DNA from 4 places in the Rahnella sp. Larv3_ips genome. Region 1 is predicted to be linked to each of the others. Evidence: predicted binding sites of a transcription regulator. Region 1 holds the regulator's gene; each other region holds the start of a gene.
The links. The regulator CRP, encoded in region 1, controls carbon source genes, mostly activating them, when cyclic AMP is high. The targets are predictions, from matches to a motif close to ATGTGANNNNNNTCACAT.

Region 2: ED901_RS02825 (DeoR family transcriptional regulator) is a predicted target of CRP. The motif match lies at 1,236-1,253, and genes of this name have one in related genera.
Region 3: yrbN (protein YrbN) is a predicted target of CRP. The motif match lies at 831-848, and genes of this name have one in related genera.
Region 4: garD (galactarate dehydratase) is a predicted target of CRP. The motif match lies at 1,234-1,251, and genes of this name have one in related genera.

The regions. Positions count from the first base shown of each region.
Region 1 covers NZ_MJIB01000021.1:667,774-669,980, reverse strand. The annotation lists gene ED901_RS22555 (OsmC family protein) at 1-233, opposite strand, end outside; gene crp (cAMP-activated global transcriptional regulator CRP) at 596-1,228, shown strand; gene ED901_RS22545 (YccS/YhfK family putative transporter) at 1,290-2,207, shown strand, end outside.
Region 2 covers NZ_MJIB01000004.1:74,522-76,728, forward strand. The annotation lists gene moeA (molybdopterin molybdotransferase MoeA) at 1-1,034, opposite strand, end outside; gene ED901_RS02825 (DeoR family transcriptional regulator) at 1,280-1,513, shown strand; gene tsgA (MFS transporter TsgA) at 1,583-2,207, opposite strand, start outside.
Region 3 covers NZ_MJIB01000008.1:157,403-159,609, reverse strand. The annotation lists gene nlpI (lipoprotein NlpI) at 1-739, shown strand, start outside; gene yrbN (protein YrbN) at 855-935, shown strand; gene ED901_RS14000 (DEAD/DEAH family ATP-dependent RNA helicase) at 925-2,207, shown strand, end outside.
Region 4 covers NZ_MJIB01000011.1:139,967-142,173, reverse strand. The annotation lists gene garD (galactarate dehydratase) at 1-1,030, opposite strand, end outside; gene ED901_RS15535 (MFS transporter) at 1,569-2,207, shown strand, end outside.

The DNA of each region.
Region 1 (2,207 bases):
GCTTCTTCGCGACGTTCTGACGTCAGTTTCACTTCACAGTCACGGACATCGCTGCGGCCTTTTTGCAAAATCGACACCACGTCGATCGCGCTACAGCCACCCGCGGACATCAGCAACATTTCCATCGGGCTCGGTGCTTTATCACCGGCATTCCCGTCCATTAAAACCTGATGACCCGACGCGGATTCACCTAAAAACGTCAGACCTTCCACCCATTTTACGCGTGCGTGCATTTGCTTATCTCCTGGCGTTCTTATTCATCAAATTTTCACCCCAGAGTACCCTTTCACCTAAAAACTGGCAACGTAACCCGATCGCCATCATGCTGAAGCGAGACAACACAAGACAGCATTGCAAACCTGTGTTACAAACAAAGCCGAAACATACTTTCCAGTAAATTGCGGTGACGGTTTTCGCGGTTTAAGAACAGAACCCAAGGTGATAACAGCAATTAACAGGCTGTTTCACTCCGACATCCGCTTGCAGCATTTCTGGTGAGTTACATGCTGATAGGGCGCATTAATATTCAGACGCCGTACAGGGAACTCTGAGCCCTGTGATTTTGGGCAGCGATAATAACAGAGGATAATAGCAAATGGTTCTCGGCAAGCCACAAACAGACCCGACACTTGAATGGTTCCTGTCTCACTGTCATATACATAAGTATCCTTCTAAAAGTACGCTGATTCACCAGGGTGAAAAAGCCGAAACGCTGTACTACATCGTGAAAGGGTCGGTTGCCGTCCTGATTAAAGATGAAGAAGGCAAAGAGATGATACTTTCCTACCTTAACCAAGGTGACTTCATCGGCGAGCTGGGACTCTTCGAAGAAGGTCAGGAACGCAGTGCCTGGGTACGTGCTAAAACTGCCTGCGAAGTGGCTGAAATTTCTTATAAAAAATTCCGCCAGCTGATTCAGGTTAACCCGGACATTTTGATGCGCCTCTCCGCGCAGATGGCAAACCGTCTGCAAATGACGTCAGAGAAAGTCGGTAACCTTGCTTTCCTCGACGTAACGGGCCGTATCGCTCAGACCTTATTGAATCTGGCCAAACAGCCAGATGCCATGACCCACCCGGACGGGATGCAGATTAAAATTACCCGCCAGGAAATCGGTCAGATCGTCGGTTGCTCCCGTGAAACCGTCGGCCGCATTCTCAAGATGCTGGAAGATCAGAGCCTGATCTCCGCACACGGTAAAACGATTGTCGTTTACGGCACACGTTAATCCCTCAAAAAAAGGCGCGACAGCTTACTGTCGCGCCTTTTTTATGGGCTAAGCTTCATCCATGACGCTATGGCGAAGGCTGTTTTATCATCCCGAAGTGAACTATGCACTGCGTCAGACGCTGGTGTTATGTCTGCCGGTCGGCATCTGCTGGCTGTTTGGGAATCTGCAAATGGGCCTGTTGTTTTCCCTCTGCCCTGCCTGCTGTAACGTCGCCGGTCTTGATACTCCCCACAAACGCTTTTTTAAACGTCTCATTATTGGTGGTGCTCTGTTTGCGCTGGGCAGCATTCTGCTGCAAGTGATGCTGACCGGGTGGCACCTCCCGCTGCCGCTGATCATGCTGTCGCTGGCATTATTACTTGGCGTCACCGGCGAAATCAGCCCGCTCCATGCGCGTCTGTTGCCCGGTGCATTGGTAGCGACCATCTTTACCCTCAGCATGGTGGGCGTCAGGCCGATGTGGCAGGCACCCGCGCTGTTTGCCGCAGGCACCGCCTGGTACGGCCTGTTTAACTGGGCGTGGTTTCGCATATCAAAAGAACAACCGATGCGCGAAACCCTCAGTCAGCTGTATTTGCAACTGGCGGATTATTTCGAAGCCAAATACAGCCTGCTGACGCAGCATACCGACCCTGAAACCGCGTTGCCGCCGCTGCTCAAGCGCCAGCAACAGGTCATCGATCTTATCGCCCTGCTTTATCAGCAGCTGCACATGCTGCCGCAGCACGGACATCATCATCACTACAAGCGGCTGTTTCAGCGTTTTCAGGTGGCGCTGGATTTGCAGGAGCACATTACCGTCAGCCTGCATCAGCCGGAAGAAGTGCAAAAGCTGGTGGAAGAGAGCCATGCGGAAGCGGTGATCCGCCGTAATGCTCAGGTGATTTCAGCCCGTCTGCGGGTGATTGCTGACGATATTCTTTACCACCGTCTTTCCGGGCGTTTTACCATGGCGAACGAACTGGCGGCGCTGGAG
Region 2 (2,207 bases), on a different contig from region 1:
GATTTTTTAAGCCCCGAAACCGAAACAGCCTGCAAACGCGGCGGGAACTGCCACGCGGTATGGCCTGCCAGTTGCGCAATAAACGGCTGCACCAGTTGATAAAACGTCAGCGCCGCAGACACCGGATTCCCCGGCAGACCGCAGAACCAGCTGTTTTTCAGTTTGCCGAAAGCGAAAGGTTTGCCGGGTTTCATGGCCAGTTTCCAGAAACCAATCTCGCCCAGTTCATCCAGCATTTGCCGGGTGTAATCCGCTTCTCCGACCGAGACACCGCCGCTGGAAATCACCAGATCGGCGAAGGCATTGGCTTCTTCAAAGGCGTTACGCAGCGCCTGCGGATCATCGCGGATGATGCCCAGATCCAGCACGTTGCATCCCAGTTGTTCCAGCATCAGGCGTACGGCAAAACGGTTGGTGTCGTAAATTTGCCCTTCCTGCAATGGCGTCCCCACCGGTTGCAGTTCGTCGCCCGTGGAGAAAACGGCAACGTTGAGGGGCTTCCAGACTTCAACGTGCGTGACGCCGAGCGATGCCAGCAGCGGCAATTCCGCCGCACCCAGACGTACGCCCTGCGGCAACACGCTGTCGCCTTGTTTGATGTCGTCGCCCGTCAGGCGGATATTCAGGCCGTTCTCCGCTGTGTGGGTGAAACGCACGCCCGCATCGGTCACCTCCGCTTGTTCCTGCATGACCACAGCGTCGGCACCTTGGGGGACCGGCGCGCCGGTCATGATGCGGATACAGGTCCCGGCAGGCCATTCACCGTGGAAGGGCGCACCCGCGAAGGCTTTGCCCGCAACCGGTAACACGGCGTCGTCGTGCAGATCGCCACAGCGGACGGCATAACCGTCCATCGCCGCATTATCAAAAGGAGGCACGAACACCGGAGAACGTACCGGCGCGGCGGTAATGCGGCCAGCGGCCATATTCAGAGCAACTGATTCGGCGTCTTGTGCGTGCTTTGGCGGCACATGAGCGCGCATTTTATCCAGCGCTTCCTGGAGTGAGATCAAACCGGCGGTATTGAATTCCATAAAAATTCCTCAGTGATACCGTCCCGGTGGTGCGGGTGTCTGCGCCGGAGCCGGGCGGTTATAAAAGCATGCGCACAGTATGACAGAGAATCGGGACGAACCAAAAATCGCGGCAGGCGGAAAAACTTTGAGGGTATTTTCGAAAAATTGAGATCGATCCCAAAATTAACAATGTAACGCAGGTATGATGTTTACCGTTATTTGTGACATCCGTCACACAACTGTCATACAAACAGGAATAACCGGTGCTTAAAAAAAATCGCCATCAGGCCATCCTTCAGCTGGTCGAACAGCATGAAGTGTTACAGGTAAGCGAACTGGCACAATCGCTGGATGTGAGTCTCGAAACCATTCGCCGCGATCTCAGTGAAATGCAGGATAAAGGTCTGATCCTGCGTCGTCACGGACGTGCACGCCGTCTGGTCGCACAGCCTCAGACATCCTGGCTCAACAGTTTGCAGCGCTGTCCTCAGATGTGATCGGGCAGTGACAATAAGAAAAGGGAAGGCAATTCAATGCCTTCCCTTTTTTATGCGTCGGTTTTCATCTCAATGCGCGGATTGCTGCTCCAGCGCTTCGGCCTTGCTGCTCACCGAGGCAATAATCAACGCGGCCAGCAGGCATACGTAGGCGAGAGTGGCGGTATTCAGCGCCCAGAACAAACCGTAACGGCTGTACACCAGCGACGACAGCGTGGAGAAAATCAGCGTGCCTATCGTGCCGATAGTCAGCAGGGCAGACGTCAGCGTTGGCGGAGAATTCTTCACCTGCAGGCTGCCGTAACTCATGATGCCGGAGAACAGCCCGGAGTTGCAGAATCCGAACAGACCGGCGCAAATCAGGATAAGCGTCGGGTTTGCGCTGTTCGCCGCAGTGGCCAGACAGGCCAGACCCACGATGGCGGAAAGCAGCAGGTAAGTCCGCAACTTCACAAAGCGCACCGTAAACTGATTCACAAACAGGCCGATGGATTTCACCGTCCAGTAAGTCGTGATGTAAAACGCCGCGCTGTCTGCCGCCATGCCGAAATGCTCTTTGAGCCAGCTTGGCAGCCACATGGTGAAAATCGGTTCCGCCAGCAGGAAAGCAAACAGTGCGAAACACAGCACCCACACGGAAACGCCCCAGTGGTGTTGCTGGCTTTCAGACCCTGGCTTGCTATCCGCGACCTGC
Region 3 (2,207 bases), on a different contig from region 1:
AATTCTTGCCAGCCGGTCATTAACCGATGATGAGAGAGCACAGCTATTATATGAGCGCGGTGTGCTGTATGATAGTCTCGGGCTAAGAGCACTGGCGCGTAATGATTTTTCACAAGCGCTGTCTGTTCGTCCTGATATGCCAGAAGTTTTTAACTACCTGGGGATTTACCTAACGCAGGCAGGCAATTTCGATGCTGCCTATGAAGCGTTTGATTCTGTACTAGAGCTTGATCCAACTTACAACTACGCGCGTTTGAACCGAGGTATCGCCCTGTATTACGGTGGCCGATTCTCGTTAGCGCAGGATGATCTGCAGGCGTTTTATCGAGACGATCCAAATGATCCCTTCCGTTCATTATGGCTTTATCTTGCGGAGCGAGAAATCAATCCAAAGGATGCCGACGTAGCGCTTCAACAGCGTTATGACAAAGCGGACAGAGGGCAATGGGGATGGAATATCGTCGAATTCTACCTGGGCAAAATCAGCGAATCTACGCTGATGGAACGCCTCAAGGCAGAAGCAACGGATAACACTTCGCTCGCTGAGCATCTCAGTGAAACTGACTTCTATTTAGGTAAGCACTACCTAAGTCTGGGGGACAAGAACAGCGCTGCGGCACTGTTCAAACTGACGGTAGCTAACAACGTTCACAACTTTGTTGAGCACCGCTATGCATTGTTGGAATTGGCGCTTTTGGGCCAAGAGCAAGACGACCTATCAGAATCGGACCAGCAATAGCTGACGACACCAATCAGCCTGATTAATCATGGTTTTTACCATTTTTAAGCGCCTTAACGGGCGAGGGTTGCTTTGTTCGTTTTATAATCTAATTTGAGCCGGTTCACACTTTTCAATGAAAATGACTGAAAATTTTCTCGACGAGTTATGTAGACTGGCTGCCATTATTAATGAGGCACGTGTACATGACTACTGAGCTTGAAACCTCTTTTGCTGACCTGGGGCTGTCTGCTCCGATCATTTCTGCCCTGACTGATTTGGGCTACGAAAAACCTTCACCAATCCAGGCTGAGTGTATTCCTCACCTGCTGAGTGGCCGCGACGTTCTGGGTATGGCGCAGACCGGTTCCGGTAAAACTGCTGCATTCTCTTTACCTTTGCTGCACAACATTGATGCTTCACTGAAAGCACCACAAATTCTTGTTCTGGCTCCGACCCGCGAACTGGCGGTTCAGGTTGCTGAAGCAATGACCGATTTCTCTAAACATATGCATGGCGTGAATGTGGTTGCCCTTTACGGCGGCCAGCGCTATGACGTTCAGCTGCGCGCACTGCGTCAAGGTCCACAAGTTGTTGTGGGTACCCCGGGCCGCCTGCTGGACCACCTGAAACGCGGCACCCTGAACCTCTCTAACCTGAGCGGTCTGGTGCTGGACGAAGCTGATGAAATGCTGCGTATGGGCTTCATCGAAGACGTTGAAACTATCATGGCGCAGATCCCGGCTGAACATCAGACCGCGTTGTTCTCTGCAACCATGCCAGAAGCGATTCGTCGCATTACGCGTCGCTTCATGAAAGATCCACAGGAAGTACGTATCCAGTCAAGCGTGACTACCCGTCCGGACATCAGCCAGAGCTACTGGACTGTACACGGCCTGCGTAAAAACGAAGCACTGGTGCGTTTCCTGGAAGCAGAAGACTTTGATGCAGCCATCATCTTCGTTCGTACTAAGAGCGCGACCCTTGAAGTGGCCGAAGCTCTGGAACGTAGCGGCTACAGCAGCGCTGCACTGAACGGCGACATGAACCAGGCGCTGCGCGAGCAAACCCTGGAGCGTCTGAAAGATGGCCGTCTGGACATTCTTATCGCAACCGACGTGGCAGCACGTGGTCTGGATGTAGAACGTATCAGCCTGGTTGTTAACTATGACATCCCGATGGACTCTGAGTCTTACGTTCACCGTATCGGTCGTACCGGTCGTGCAGGCCGTGCTGGTCGTGCATTACTGTTCGTCGAAAACCGTGAACGTCGCCTGTTGCGTAACATTGAACGCACCATGAAGCTGACCATTCCAGAAGTTGAAATTCCTACTGCTGATGTCCTGGGCGAGCGTCGTCTTGCTAAGTTCGCAGCAAAAGTTCAGCAACAACTGGAAAGCAGCGATCTGGATCAGTACCGCGCATTGCTGGCTAAACTGCAACCTGCAGAAGAGCTGGACATCGAAACGCTGGCTGCTGCACTGCTGAA
Region 4 (2,207 bases), on a different contig from region 1:
GTTTACCGACGCTGACGTCAGCAGCACGCGGAGTCAGCAGGTGGATCGCATCGCGCACTTCCGTCACTTCAGAGAACATCACCGTGCCGCCGCAGCGAACCAGCAGATCCGAGGCAAAGCCCACGGCAGGATTGGCGGTCACGCCGGAGAAAGCGTCGCTGCCGCCACACTGCATGCCGACCACCAGGTCAGAGGCCGGACAGGTTTCGCGCTGACGACGGTTCAGCCGTTCCAGATGGAACTGCGCGACGGTCAGGATATCGTCAACCATTGACTGAAAGCCGACGTGCTGCTCATCCTGCAAACGGACGATATGGGTATCGTCGAGGGAAATAGCCTGCACGTCCGGCGTGCCTTCCAGCAGGCGTTCAGGTTGTAATTTCTCACAACCTAAGCCGACCACCATGACTTCGCCGCCAAAGTTCGGGTTCAGTGCCAGATTGTGAATGGTGCGGATCGGGACGACCGCTGCCGGTGCGTTGATCGCCACGCCACATCCGTACAGATGATTCAGCGCCACCACGCCATCGACGTTAGGGAATTTGGGCAGTAAATCACGCTCGATGATTTTTACTACGTAATCCACCACCCCCGCCACACAGTGAACGCTGGTGGTAATGCCGAGCAGATTTTTAGTGCCTACGCTGCCGTCTTCGTTGCGGTAGCCTTCAAACGTGAAGCCTTCCAGCGGCGGCAACGCAGGGGGAACCCGGGTAGCCAGCGGCAGGCTGTTCAGTTCAGGGGCGACCGGCAGTTCGACCAGGGATTCGTCTATCCAGCCGCCCTGGGCGATTTCCCGCACGGCATAACCAATCACTTCACCATAACGAATAATATCGCCGCCTTTGGCAATGGTTTGCAAAGCAACTTTATGGCCCTGAGGAATATGCTCAATTAATTCCAGACCATTTGAAAATCGGGTGCCGGCTTTTAAGCCGTTATCATTCACAATAATGGCAACGTTATCGTTTTCATGAACTTTAATGAAAAGTGCGTCGGTTGCATGCTCTTTATCTTTATTACGTGACATAACTGTCTCCGCGTTTATTAAACATCCCGAAAAAAGAACCTTCGGTTAATTCTCTGAATTCGTAGCGTACAAATGTTGCGTTTTGTCTTTTCGGCAATACAGGGTATGCATCCATTATAAAACAGCTGTCCGGGAACCTCATTGTGCAACTGACCAGCTTTTCACCCGCTGAACGTCATTCTGTGTGGCAGGTGACAGAATAAATGTGATGAATATCACCCTTTGATCTGTGCGGCTTCAGCCGCCGCGTGAACTGTGATTATCCTCCCACAATGATGTGTGAATGCAAAAGAATAGTCGTTTTCAACCGGCGTATTCTTGTGCGAATGCACAGTGTTATTTGAGGCATCGTTTTTTATACTGTGTTGGCCCTCTGAAGGTAGCGTTCAAAGCAATACAGGTAAATTTCAGACATAAATAAATAATTATGAAATGTCTGTCTCATATAAAGGAAAACCGCAGGCGAAAAGTAAAAACGTTATTTCGATAACTGTAATTTCTCTGCGAATGATTCCGTAATAGTAAAATGAGGGTCACCATGAGCGTTCAATCCCAGTCCCGAGTGCTGGCGCAAAGTAAGACGCGAACACATATTCGCTATTATATTTTGCTGATTATATTTCTTATCACGGCGGTGAATTATGCCGACCGTGCAACGCTTTCCATTGCCGGTACCGAGGTCGCGCGTGAGCTGGGCCTGGATGCCGCTGATATGGGGCAAATCTTCGCGGCGTTTGGCTGGGCGTATCTGATCATGCAGTTGCCTGGTGGCTGGCTGCTGGACAAATTTGGTTCCAAAAAAGTCTACACCTACAGCCTGTTTTTCTGGTCACTGTTCACACTGTTACAAGGTTTTGTGGGCTGGTTCCCGCTGGCGTACGGCGCGCTGACGCTGTTCATACTGCGCTTTATGCTCGGTTTCTCCGAAGCGCCTTCCTTCCCGGCCAACGCCCGTATCGTGGCGGCCTGGTTCCCGACGAAAGAACGCGGAACGGCTTCGGCGATTTTTAACTCCGCTCAGTATTTCTCGCTCGCGCTGTTCTCTCCGCTGCTCGGCTGGCTGACCTACGCCTGGGGCTGGGAACATGTCTTTATCGTGATGGGGGTGATCGGTTTTGTGCTGACGCTGGTGTGGATCAAATTTATCCACAACCCGCCGGAACACCCTGGCATATCG